3 regions of the Bacillus sp. ISL-77 genome follow, and region 3 is predicted to be linked to each of the others. Evidence: predicted binding sites of a transcription regulator. Region 3 holds the regulator's gene; each other region holds the start of a gene.
The links. The regulator Rex, encoded in region 3, represses fermentation and respiration genes when NADH is low (regulators of the CRP and FNR family bind a similar motif). The targets are predictions, from matches to a motif close to TTGTGAAATATTTCACAA.
Positions count from the first base shown of each region.

Region 1: a site for Rex is predicted at 1,763-1,780, ahead of J7E77_RS01685 (polyhydroxyalkanoic acid synthase subunit PhaR). Genes of this name have one in related genera too.
Region 2: a site for Rex is predicted at 1,603-1,620, ahead of J7E77_RS06670 (YwiC-like family protein). Genes of this name have one in related genera too.

Region 1 covers NZ_JAGGQY010000005.1:36,750-39,944, forward strand. Annotated here, with positions in the region: gene phaC (class III poly(R)-hydroxyalkanoic acid synthase subunit PhaC) at 1-345, opposite strand, end outside; gene J7E77_RS01680 (3-oxoacyl-ACP reductase) at 426-1,169, opposite strand; gene J7E77_RS01685 (polyhydroxyalkanoic acid synthase subunit PhaR) at 1,258-1,662, opposite strand; gene fabG (3-oxoacyl-[acyl-carrier-protein] reductase) at 1,982-2,716, shown strand; gene J7E77_RS01695 (acetyl-CoA C-acetyltransferase) at 3,180-3,195, shown strand, end outside.
Region 2 covers NZ_JAGGQY010000018.1:52,378-55,572, reverse strand. Annotated here, with positions in the region: gene J7E77_RS06680 (molybdopterin molybdotransferase MoeA) at 1-813, shown strand, start outside; gene mobB (molybdopterin-guanine dinucleotide biosynthesis protein B) at 801-1,349, shown strand; gene J7E77_RS06670 (YwiC-like family protein) at 1,674-2,405, shown strand; gene J7E77_RS06665 (Crp/Fnr family transcriptional regulator) at 2,467-3,159, opposite strand.
Region 3 covers NZ_JAGGQY010000093.1:21,260-24,454, reverse strand. Annotated here, with positions in the region: gene J7E77_RS28745 (ABC-F family ATP-binding cassette domain-containing protein) at 1-376, opposite strand, end outside; gene moaC (cyclic pyranopterin monophosphate synthase MoaC) at 555-1,052, shown strand; gene J7E77_RS28735 (redox-sensing transcriptional repressor Rex) at 1,089-1,745, shown strand; gene ystJ (NADP-dependent malic enzyme) at 1,905-3,152, shown strand.

The sequences.
Region 1 (3,195 bases), on a different contig from region 3:
ATGTCTATCTTCGTAACCTGGTGTACCCCAGTCAAGAAGGTAAACATCAAACCCACGTTCAACCAAAAATTCTATTAAACTACCACCTTTGGTTAGATCCAATATATAGGGTTTATTAATTAGAGCATAAACAAGTAGAAGTGGAATTTTATGCTTTTTTGGGTGATCAGATATATACCGATAGAGCTTCGTTTTATTTCTTGTCCAAACTACTTCCTTCGGTGTAGGTGCTACTTCGGGTTCGGCATCGGTCGTTAACACTTGAGATGCCCTCATTACACGTTGGTACATCTCTTGATACTTTTGAGGTGTAGCCTCTAGCATCTCATTCCATTCTTTTAGCATTTGAGCGTTAATGATTGTTCACTCCTTACATGATTTATTTACTCTTTTAATATATAAAGAAGTTTGTACATTCATGACACTTACATGTAAAGTCCACCGTTAATATTTAATTGCTGACCAGTAATATAGTCACCATCTTTACATAGGAAAACAACACCACGAGCGATTTCTTCTGGTTTGCCTAGGCGTTTTTGTGGTACTTTTTCAACGATTCCTGCAAGAACTTTTTCAGGAATGGCTTGGACCATCTCGGTTCCAATAAATCCTGGGCAAATCGCATTAACTGTTACTTTACTTCTAGCAAGTTCAAGAGCGAGAGATTTAGTGTATCCAATTAGTCCTGCTTTTGCGGCAGCATAGTTTGTTTGTCCAAACCCGCCAGCTTGCCCAATAATGGACGAAATGTTGATGATGCGGCCTGCATCAGATTCAAGAAGATAAGGTAATGCTGCAGATGTATTATTGTAAACACTGTTTAAATTAACATCGATTACCTTTCTCCAATCTTCTTCGGTCAATTTTTTGAACGTGCTGTCTCTTGTAATTCCTGCATTATTAATTAAGATATCTAATTTGCCATAATGGTTGATGGTTTCTTGTACAAGGTATGCTGCTTCATTACTTTCTGAAACATCTGCTTGTACTGCGTATGCCTCTCCACCAAATTCATTGATTTCTGCGACTACTTTATCTGCTAGTTCTTTGCGAATATTATAGTTAATGACAACTTTCGCGCCATTTTTAGCTAGTTCCAATGCAATCGATGCACCGATTCCTCTGCTTCCGCCTGTTACGATTGCTACTTTATCTTTTAATTCTGTCATTGTTGTCCACCCCATCTATTATAGTTGTAAAAATAATCTTGATAGTTTACTAAATTACTTGGTTTTACATGCATTATGTAATGCGTTTCTATTTCGTTTTTTCTGGTGTTTTTAATAAATTAAGGATTTGATTCATTTTATTATCCAAACTCTTCATATCCTTTTTTAAATTCGACAATTCTGTATTAAATGACTCCTGATCTCCAGAGTTGTCAAATTTCTCTTCCAATCTTTCTTCTAAATCATCAACTTTTGCATCGACATTAACAATCAGCGAAGAAATGCTAGCAATGTCATTTCGAGTTGGAACATTCATAAATTCTAAATACTTTACCGTTGATTCATCAATCATTTTTTTTAATTGAAGATTCATCTCCAAAACCTGACCCATTCCTTGAGACGGGAAATCATTGCTTACTTTCTCATCGAATAACTTACTGGAATGTGAATAAAGATCCTTCCACATCTCATAAAAATTAAAATCTGTGCTCATTTTTTTTCCTCCTTTGTTTTGTTGACCTATCCATCATACTAACTTCATCGAAATTTTAAAAGGTGAAAGATTAAAAATTATTAAAATACATTTCATCATTTTTTGACAAATTTCTCACTTTCTTGCGAATTGTAAAGTATTTTAACAAGAGTGATAATTAGCTATAATCCATCATAATATGGGTAAAAATGGATTTAATTTTGTCCAAAGCCTAGTTTCATCGCCATTTTTTTGTTTTGGATTTCTTTTCTCATTTGCCTAGGGATGCTGATGTTTTGCAGAGGTCTATTCTGAAAAGAAAAAAACGAGGTGATATATTATGGAGTTTAGTAAAAAGGTTGTGTTAATTACAGGTGGTGCACAGGGGATTGGAAAAGAAACGGCTAAACAATTTCTCCAAGAGGGTGCAAATGTCGTCATCTGTGATTATGATGAGTCGGCTGGTAAATCTGCATTAGAAGAATTGAATCATGAAAAAGTAGAATTTTATAAAGTCGATGTAACGGACAGCACCCAGATAGAAGAAATGGTTCAATCCACAATAGGTAAGCATGGCCGAATCGATATCTTAATTAACAATGCCGGAATTACACTTGATGGTTTTTTAACAAAGATGGAGGAATCGGATTGGGAAAGAGTCATTTCTGTCAATCTATCAGGTGTTTTTAAATGCACGAAGGCTGTAGCTCCTAGTATGTTAAAGCAGGGGTCGGGCGTTATTCTAAACGCATCTTCCGTCGTTGGTTTATATGGGAATATTGGTCAAACGAATTATGCTGCGACAAAGGCGGGCGTCATTGGGCTGACGAAAAGCTGGGCAAAAGAATTTGGACCTAAGGGGATCCGAGTCAATGCAGTTGCTCCAGGTTTCATTGAAACAGGTATGACTGCAGCGGTGCCAGATAAGGTGCTTCAATTTATGAAGGAAAAGACTCCGCTTAGGAAGCTTGGCAAACCAGAAGATATTGCCGCAGCGTATGTATTCTTGGCTTCGGATAAGGCGAATTATATTAACGGAACCATCTTAAGTGTGGATGGCGGATTAGTTATTTAGATAATATAGCTGCAAATTGAGGGAGAAAATCATTATTTTCTCCCTTTTTGGTTTATTATGGTAACCGCTATTACTAAATTACTATATTACAATATATGGAGGTTCGGTCATCTCGTTATCATTTTGTCATCTATTCAAATTCAAAAATAGTATAATCTCAAAAACTTTTCTACAAAACTTGTCAATTTATACTAAAGTTCAACAGGATTTTTTTGCCTGTTTTATTTAAAAAATCCAATCTATATATTTACTCCGTATTCACTGTCATTAGTGGATTTTCTCGACCTTTTTTTAAAGCGAATATCTGTTGATAATGTTGGGTTAGATCATTAAATTTTTTATAACAATAAATAAAAAACTCAGAATTTGTCGAATAATCGGTAAGAAAAATACCGCGAAATGTAGTAAAATTTGTGAGGAATTATTATTCGAATACATAAATCACTTTTTGGGGGAAATCAGAATGACTGTAAATGAAG
Region 2 (3,195 bases), on a different contig from region 3:
AAGCAGGGTGAAGTTTTGGTGAAAAAAGGTACATTGATAAATCCTGGAATTCAAGCAATGCTTGCTACGTTTGGATATGAACGAGTGTCCGTTGCGAAAAAGCCACGTGTTGGTTTGTTTGCAACAGGGACAGAGCTTTTAGAAGTAAATGAAGCCTTAGTTCCAGGAAAAATTCGTAATAGTAATTCCCATATGATTGCAGCTCAAATTGAAAGAGCGGGAGCCATTGTTCACTATTTTGGAAAGCTTCCTGATGAATTCGACACTTGCTTTGAAGCAGTCCAAAAAGCAATAAATGAAGTAGACTTATTAATTACCACCGGCGGGGTTTCAGTTGGGGATTTTGATTATCTGCCTGCTATCTATGAAAAGCTTGGGGCAGAGGTTTTCTTTAATAAAGTTGCCATGCGCCCTGGAAGTGTGACGACGGTTGCACAGCACAATGGGAAGCTTCTCTTTGGACTCTCGGGTAATCCTTCGGCTTGTTATGTAGGCTTTGAATTGTTTGCCCGCCCAATTATCCGTAGGATGCTTTTTTCAGAAAAACCTCACCTTCGTAAAGAACAAGCTCTTTTAGAAGTCGATTTTCCTAAAGCCAATCCGTTTACAAGGTTTGTCCGAAGTTCTACGTTTATAGATGCGGGAAGACTAAAGGCAAAACCGAGTGGACTTGACAAGTCTAACATTATAATGAGCCTTTCTGGAGCTAATTCGTTGATGATTCTTCCAGGCGGAACTAGAGGCTTTACAGCCGGTTGTGAAGTCGATGTCCTCCTGCTTGAAGACCAGGTTGGCAGTATGTGGCCGTGGTAAAGCCTGTCATCTTTCAGGTGGTTGGTTATCAAAATAGTGGGAAAACCACCATAACATCCAAACTGATCGAAGACTTAGTAAAAAAAGGACTTAAAACAGTTACAATTAAGCATCATGGTCATGGAGGCAGGCTCGCAGCCATGCCGCAGAAAGATACAGAAAAACATTTAAATGCAGGTGCGCTTGCCTCGATTGTTGAAGGAGATGGAAGTTTAATGTTACGGGCTGACAATTTCTATCCATCACTAGAAGATCAGATCGAGTTAATGAAATTCTTTCATCCAGATGTAATATTAATCGAAGGCTATAAGTTAAAGTCCTTCCCGAAGTTACTGCTATTAAGAGATGAAAGTGACCTTTCTTTGTTAGACACCGTAAGTAATGTTTCTGCAATTGTGTATTGGAAAGAAGAAATGCAGAAGCAAATCACATCAAGAATCAATGTGCCCAGCTTTCATATCAACGATGAAGGTGCATTAATCTGGATTGAGCAATTACTTCAGGAGCTTGTTCATAAAATTAATCAAAAAAGTTAATAAAATTGTCAAATCTGTTACTTTTATCACAGCTAGAAATATGGATATACTCTACAATACAAATTAGGGGATATTATGTTTGTTAAAATAGAATTATAGGTCTTTAATGGAAATACAGCAATCACTCATTGGATAACCGACCTAGAGATGATTGAAGTTACCTAGTAGATGATATAGATTTGCTGTACTTCCATTTTAACCTAAACAATTTTGTCACAAAAAGAAGGCGGAGTCCTTCTTTTTTACTGTAATTATGTGATGTGTTTCACTTATTTTTCCGCTAAGCTGGCTTATATTTAGGTTAGTCAAGGAAGAGGAGTGAAAATGATGAAGTTATTTTTACCGAAACAACATGGTGCATGGGCAATGCTAATCATCCCTTTTTGGCTTGGTGTCATTGAAGGAGGGTTTATGTGGAAGCATGTTCCATTTTTCTTTGGATGGCTCCTATTATACTTGGCGACCTATCCGATGCTTCTTTTATTTAAAAAGAAAAAACTTCAGTTTTATACTAAATGGACACTTGTATATATGATTCCATCCCTATTACTTTTACTTAATCCACTTTTGGAAAGACCAACTATTTTTTATTTTGGTCTTCTAATGATTCCGTTTTTTATAATAAATGCTTACTTTACTTCCAAAAATCAAGACCGTGCTTTTATGAATGATCTCTCTGCTATTTTTGCCTTTTCAGTTGCTGGATTAGCAAGCAGTTATTTAGAACACGGTGTTATGAACATAGAGACGCTTGTTTTCACCTTTGTAACTTCGGTCCTGTTTTTTGTGGGCTGTACTTTTTATGTCAAAACAATGATTAGGGAGAAGAAGAATACCCAATTTAAATGGATTTCATGGATTTACCATTTTCTTTTAGTGGCAGTGTGGTTCAGAGTTGGATTTTGGATCGTTGCAATAGCATTTATCCCAAGTCTTCTGAGAGCTATTATATTTTATGGGAAACCATTATCGCCTAAACAAATTGGCATTTACGAAATAATAAATTCAGCTATATTCTTTACGATCATGGCCATTCAAATAATCTTATTAAAATAAAAAAATCGGTCGATATGACCGATTTTTTTGCTTTATTTTAAGTTGTTTGCCAGCAGCAATTCTAATCAACTTTACAGATTTCGGTTGGACAATCTTCACAATCAATTTCCCGTTTTAAATACTCTAAATCATGAATAGTAATTGTTCCTTTATCAATTAACAGGATACCGGCCTTTCGTAAATCGCTCAACAAGCGATTTACTACTTCTCTTGATGTACCACAAAAATTGGCTAACTCTTGATTGGTTAGTGGTAATTCAATTAATATTCCTTTATGGGTTTTAATTCCATAACTATTGGTAATTCGAATAAGTGTGGAATAAAGAGCCCCTTTTTTTCCATGAAGAACCAAATCACGAAACTTAGTTTGAGTTTTTCGATGTTGCTGACTCATCCACTTTATGAATTCAAATGAAAGTGCCAGATTTTGCGAGAGTTTTTCTTCAAGCGTGTCTTTCATAATAACGGCAACTTCACCACTCTCGACAACACGTGCACTTAATAAATATCTTGAAGAAGGGGAAAATAAGTTTAATTCACCAACAAAATCACCACGCGAGCACATTCTTAACGTAAGTTCTCTTCCATCAGGGATGATCTTGCTGATTTGAAGAATGCCACTTTGAACAATATACAATTCATCGGCTACAGATCCTTCTTGAAATAAAAAGGTACCTTTTTCAATTTTTTTTATATGGTGAACGGTATCAAAAAGATGGGACAGTGTTACCGGCATTTCTTTTACTGACTGCATACTCATAACCACCTTTAAAGGTACGAATTCAATGCT
Region 3 (3,195 bases):
CTTTTAGGATCCTTTCGTACCTGCCACTGTCTTCAAAAACAAGAGGATCAGCCATTTGTTCTTCAAGTGTGCGGAGTTGTTTTTCCATCAATCGCAGCGGTTCAAAAACCGTCAGCATTTCATCCCATATGGATAATGATGATTCTAACCCAGTATTTTGAGCTAAATAGCCAATCGTCACTTCTTTTGGCTTGATGATTTCTCCGCCATCATGCGACAAGTGTCCGGCTATAATCTTCAACAATGTCGATTTTCCCGCCCCATTGCGTCCAACAAGGGCAACACGGTCCCGAGTTTGTAATTCGAGCTTAATATTCGATAAAATAAGGTCAGCACCATAATATTTTTGTAATTGATTAACCTGTAGCAAAATCATTCTCATTCACCTCTATTACATAGGATTAGTGTACCTTATTCCCGGTATGTCGGCAATAAACTGCTCGCCATATTAGCGGAGTAAGGGTCCTAAATCGACATAAAATGTAATATTTAGTTCAAAGTTTCACACACATATAAGGAAAAATAGTGTATGATTTGATGGGAGGATTTTTTATATGGCAGAATTTACGCATTTTAATGAAGAAGGCAGAGCAAAAATGGTCGACGTCAGTGATAAGCCGGAAACGGCACGTACGGCGCTTGCTCATTCCAGCATTACCGTTAGTAAAGAAATTTATGATAAAATAACTAATAATGAGATGAAGAAGGGCGATGTCTTAGCAGTGGCCCAGGTAGCAGCTGTCATGGCAGCAAAGAAGACATGGGATTTGATTCCAATGTGCCATCCGATTCCATTAACAGGTGTTAATATTTCTTTCTCTTGGGAACAGGATAAGGATGAGAATTATCAATTATATATTGCTGCAGCCGTTAAAACGAAGGGGAACACAGGAGTGGAAATGGAAGCGTTAACAGCCGCATCCGCATGTGCCTTAACAGTTTATGATATGTGTAAAGCCGTTGATAAAGGTATGGTAATTGGACCGACGTATCTTGTCGAAAAAACAGGCGGTAAAAACGGTGATTTTAAAAGAGATGAAAGAGTTAAATAAATTTTTAACTAAACCATTCATGGGGTGTGGGAGATTATGAGTAATGAAACAACGAAAATACCACAGGCGACAGCAAAACGGCTGCCCCTCTATTATCGATTTCTAAAAAACCTGCATAGTTCCGGCAAGCAAAGGGTCTCTTCAGCGGAATTGAGTGAAGCAGTAAAGGTAGACTCAGCAACGATTCGCCGCGACTTTTCCTATTTCGGTGCGTTAGGAAAAAAGGGCTATGGGTATAATGTTAATTACTTAATATCCTTCTTCCGAAAGACCTTAGATCAGGATGAATTAACTAAGGTTGCCTTAATAGGAGTCGGAAATCTTGGGACTGCCTTTTTAAACTATAACTTTTTAAAAAATAATAACACAAAAATAGAATGCGCCTTCGATGTGGATCCCGACAAAATGGGAACCATGATTCGCGAGGTACCCGTTCATCCTATGGATGATTTAGAGAAGGTGTTATCAGAAACTAATATTTCAGTGGCGATATTAACGGTTCCGGCTCCTGCCGCACAAATGATAACCGATCGACTGGTCCAAGCGAATGTAAAAGGGATCTTAAATTTCACTCCGGCAAGGTTAAATGTTCCACCATTAATAAGGGTCCATCATATTGACTTGGCTGTGGAGCTTCAATCGCTAGTCTACTTTTTAAAGCATTATCCAACGGTGGAAATAGATGAAGAATAATTAGTTAATAAGGCTTTCCACAAAATTTGTGGAAAGCCTTTTGTATGATTAAATCCCTGCTTTTTTTAATTACATAATCTATCAAAATATTGACCTATGCACTAAGATTTAGATAGATAAAGTGCAAGCGGTTACTAATTCGGAAAGTGGGGAAATCCAATGTCAATTTTACGAGATGAAGCGTTAAAAATGCATAAGGAGCATCAAGGAAAGGTTGGAATCTATTCAAAGGTTGCAGTACATAATGCAAAAGATTTAAGCCTAGCCTATTCACCTGGTGTGGCAGAGCCATGTTTGGACATTTATGCAGACGAAAATAAAGTCTATGATTATACCTCAAAGGGCAATCTAGTTGCAGTTGTATCCAATGGGACAGCAGTCCTGGGGCTTGGGAACATTGGACCAAAAGCTGCGATGCCTGTGATGGAAGGAAAGGCCGTGTTATTCAAATCATTCGCAGATGTTGATGCTTTTCCCATTTGCTTGGCCACAACTGATACAGACCAGATCGTAGAAACCGTCAAATTGCTAGAACCAACATTTGGCGGAGTGAACTTGGAGGATATTGCTGCGCCGCAATGCTTTGATATTGAAGACCGCCTCCGCAAAGCCTGTGATATTCCTGTTTTTCATGATGACCAGCATGGAACAGCGATTGTAACAGCGGCTGGTTTAATCAACGCATTAAAATTAGCGGATAAAAAAATTGAAGATATTCGTGTTGCAGTAAATGGAGCAGGTGCAGCAGGAGTAGCGATTGTTAAACTTATGCTACATATGGGCGTGAAGGATGTTATTTTATGTGATACAAAAGGAATTATTTATGAAGGCCGCCCGGTTGGAATGAATCGATTCAAAGATGAAATGGCACAAATCACAAATCGCGAGCAAAAACAAGGAACGTTAGCCGATGCGCTTGTTGACGCAGATGTGTTTGTGGGGGTATCAGCAGCTGGGGCCGTTACGAAGGAAATGGTTGGTTCTATGCACCGTGACCCGATAATCTTTGCCATGGCCAACCCGGTACCGGAAATTATGCCGGATGTGGCCAAAGAAGCAGGAGCACTTGTAGTGGGTACAGGACGTTCTGATTTTCCGAACCAGGTTAATAATGTGCTTGCATTCCCAGGAATTTTCCGCGGTGCTTTAGATGTCCGTGCAAAGGAAATCAACGAGGAAATGAAGCTCGCCGCGGTTTATGCAATTGCTGGTTTAATTTCAGAGGATGAGCTCCATGCCGATTATGTCATTCCAGATCCATTTGACCCTCGGGTCGCAGCACAGGTAGCAACCGCGGTTGCGTATACTGCAATGGAAACAGGGGTAGCCCAAAAAATTATCAATGTTGAGGAAATTAAGCAACGCCTATCAGCATTAGCAGAAGCAAAACAACCAGTGCTTGCTTAGGTCGAGTAAAATCTAGCTTTTAAGGGAAGACTACCTCAACCTA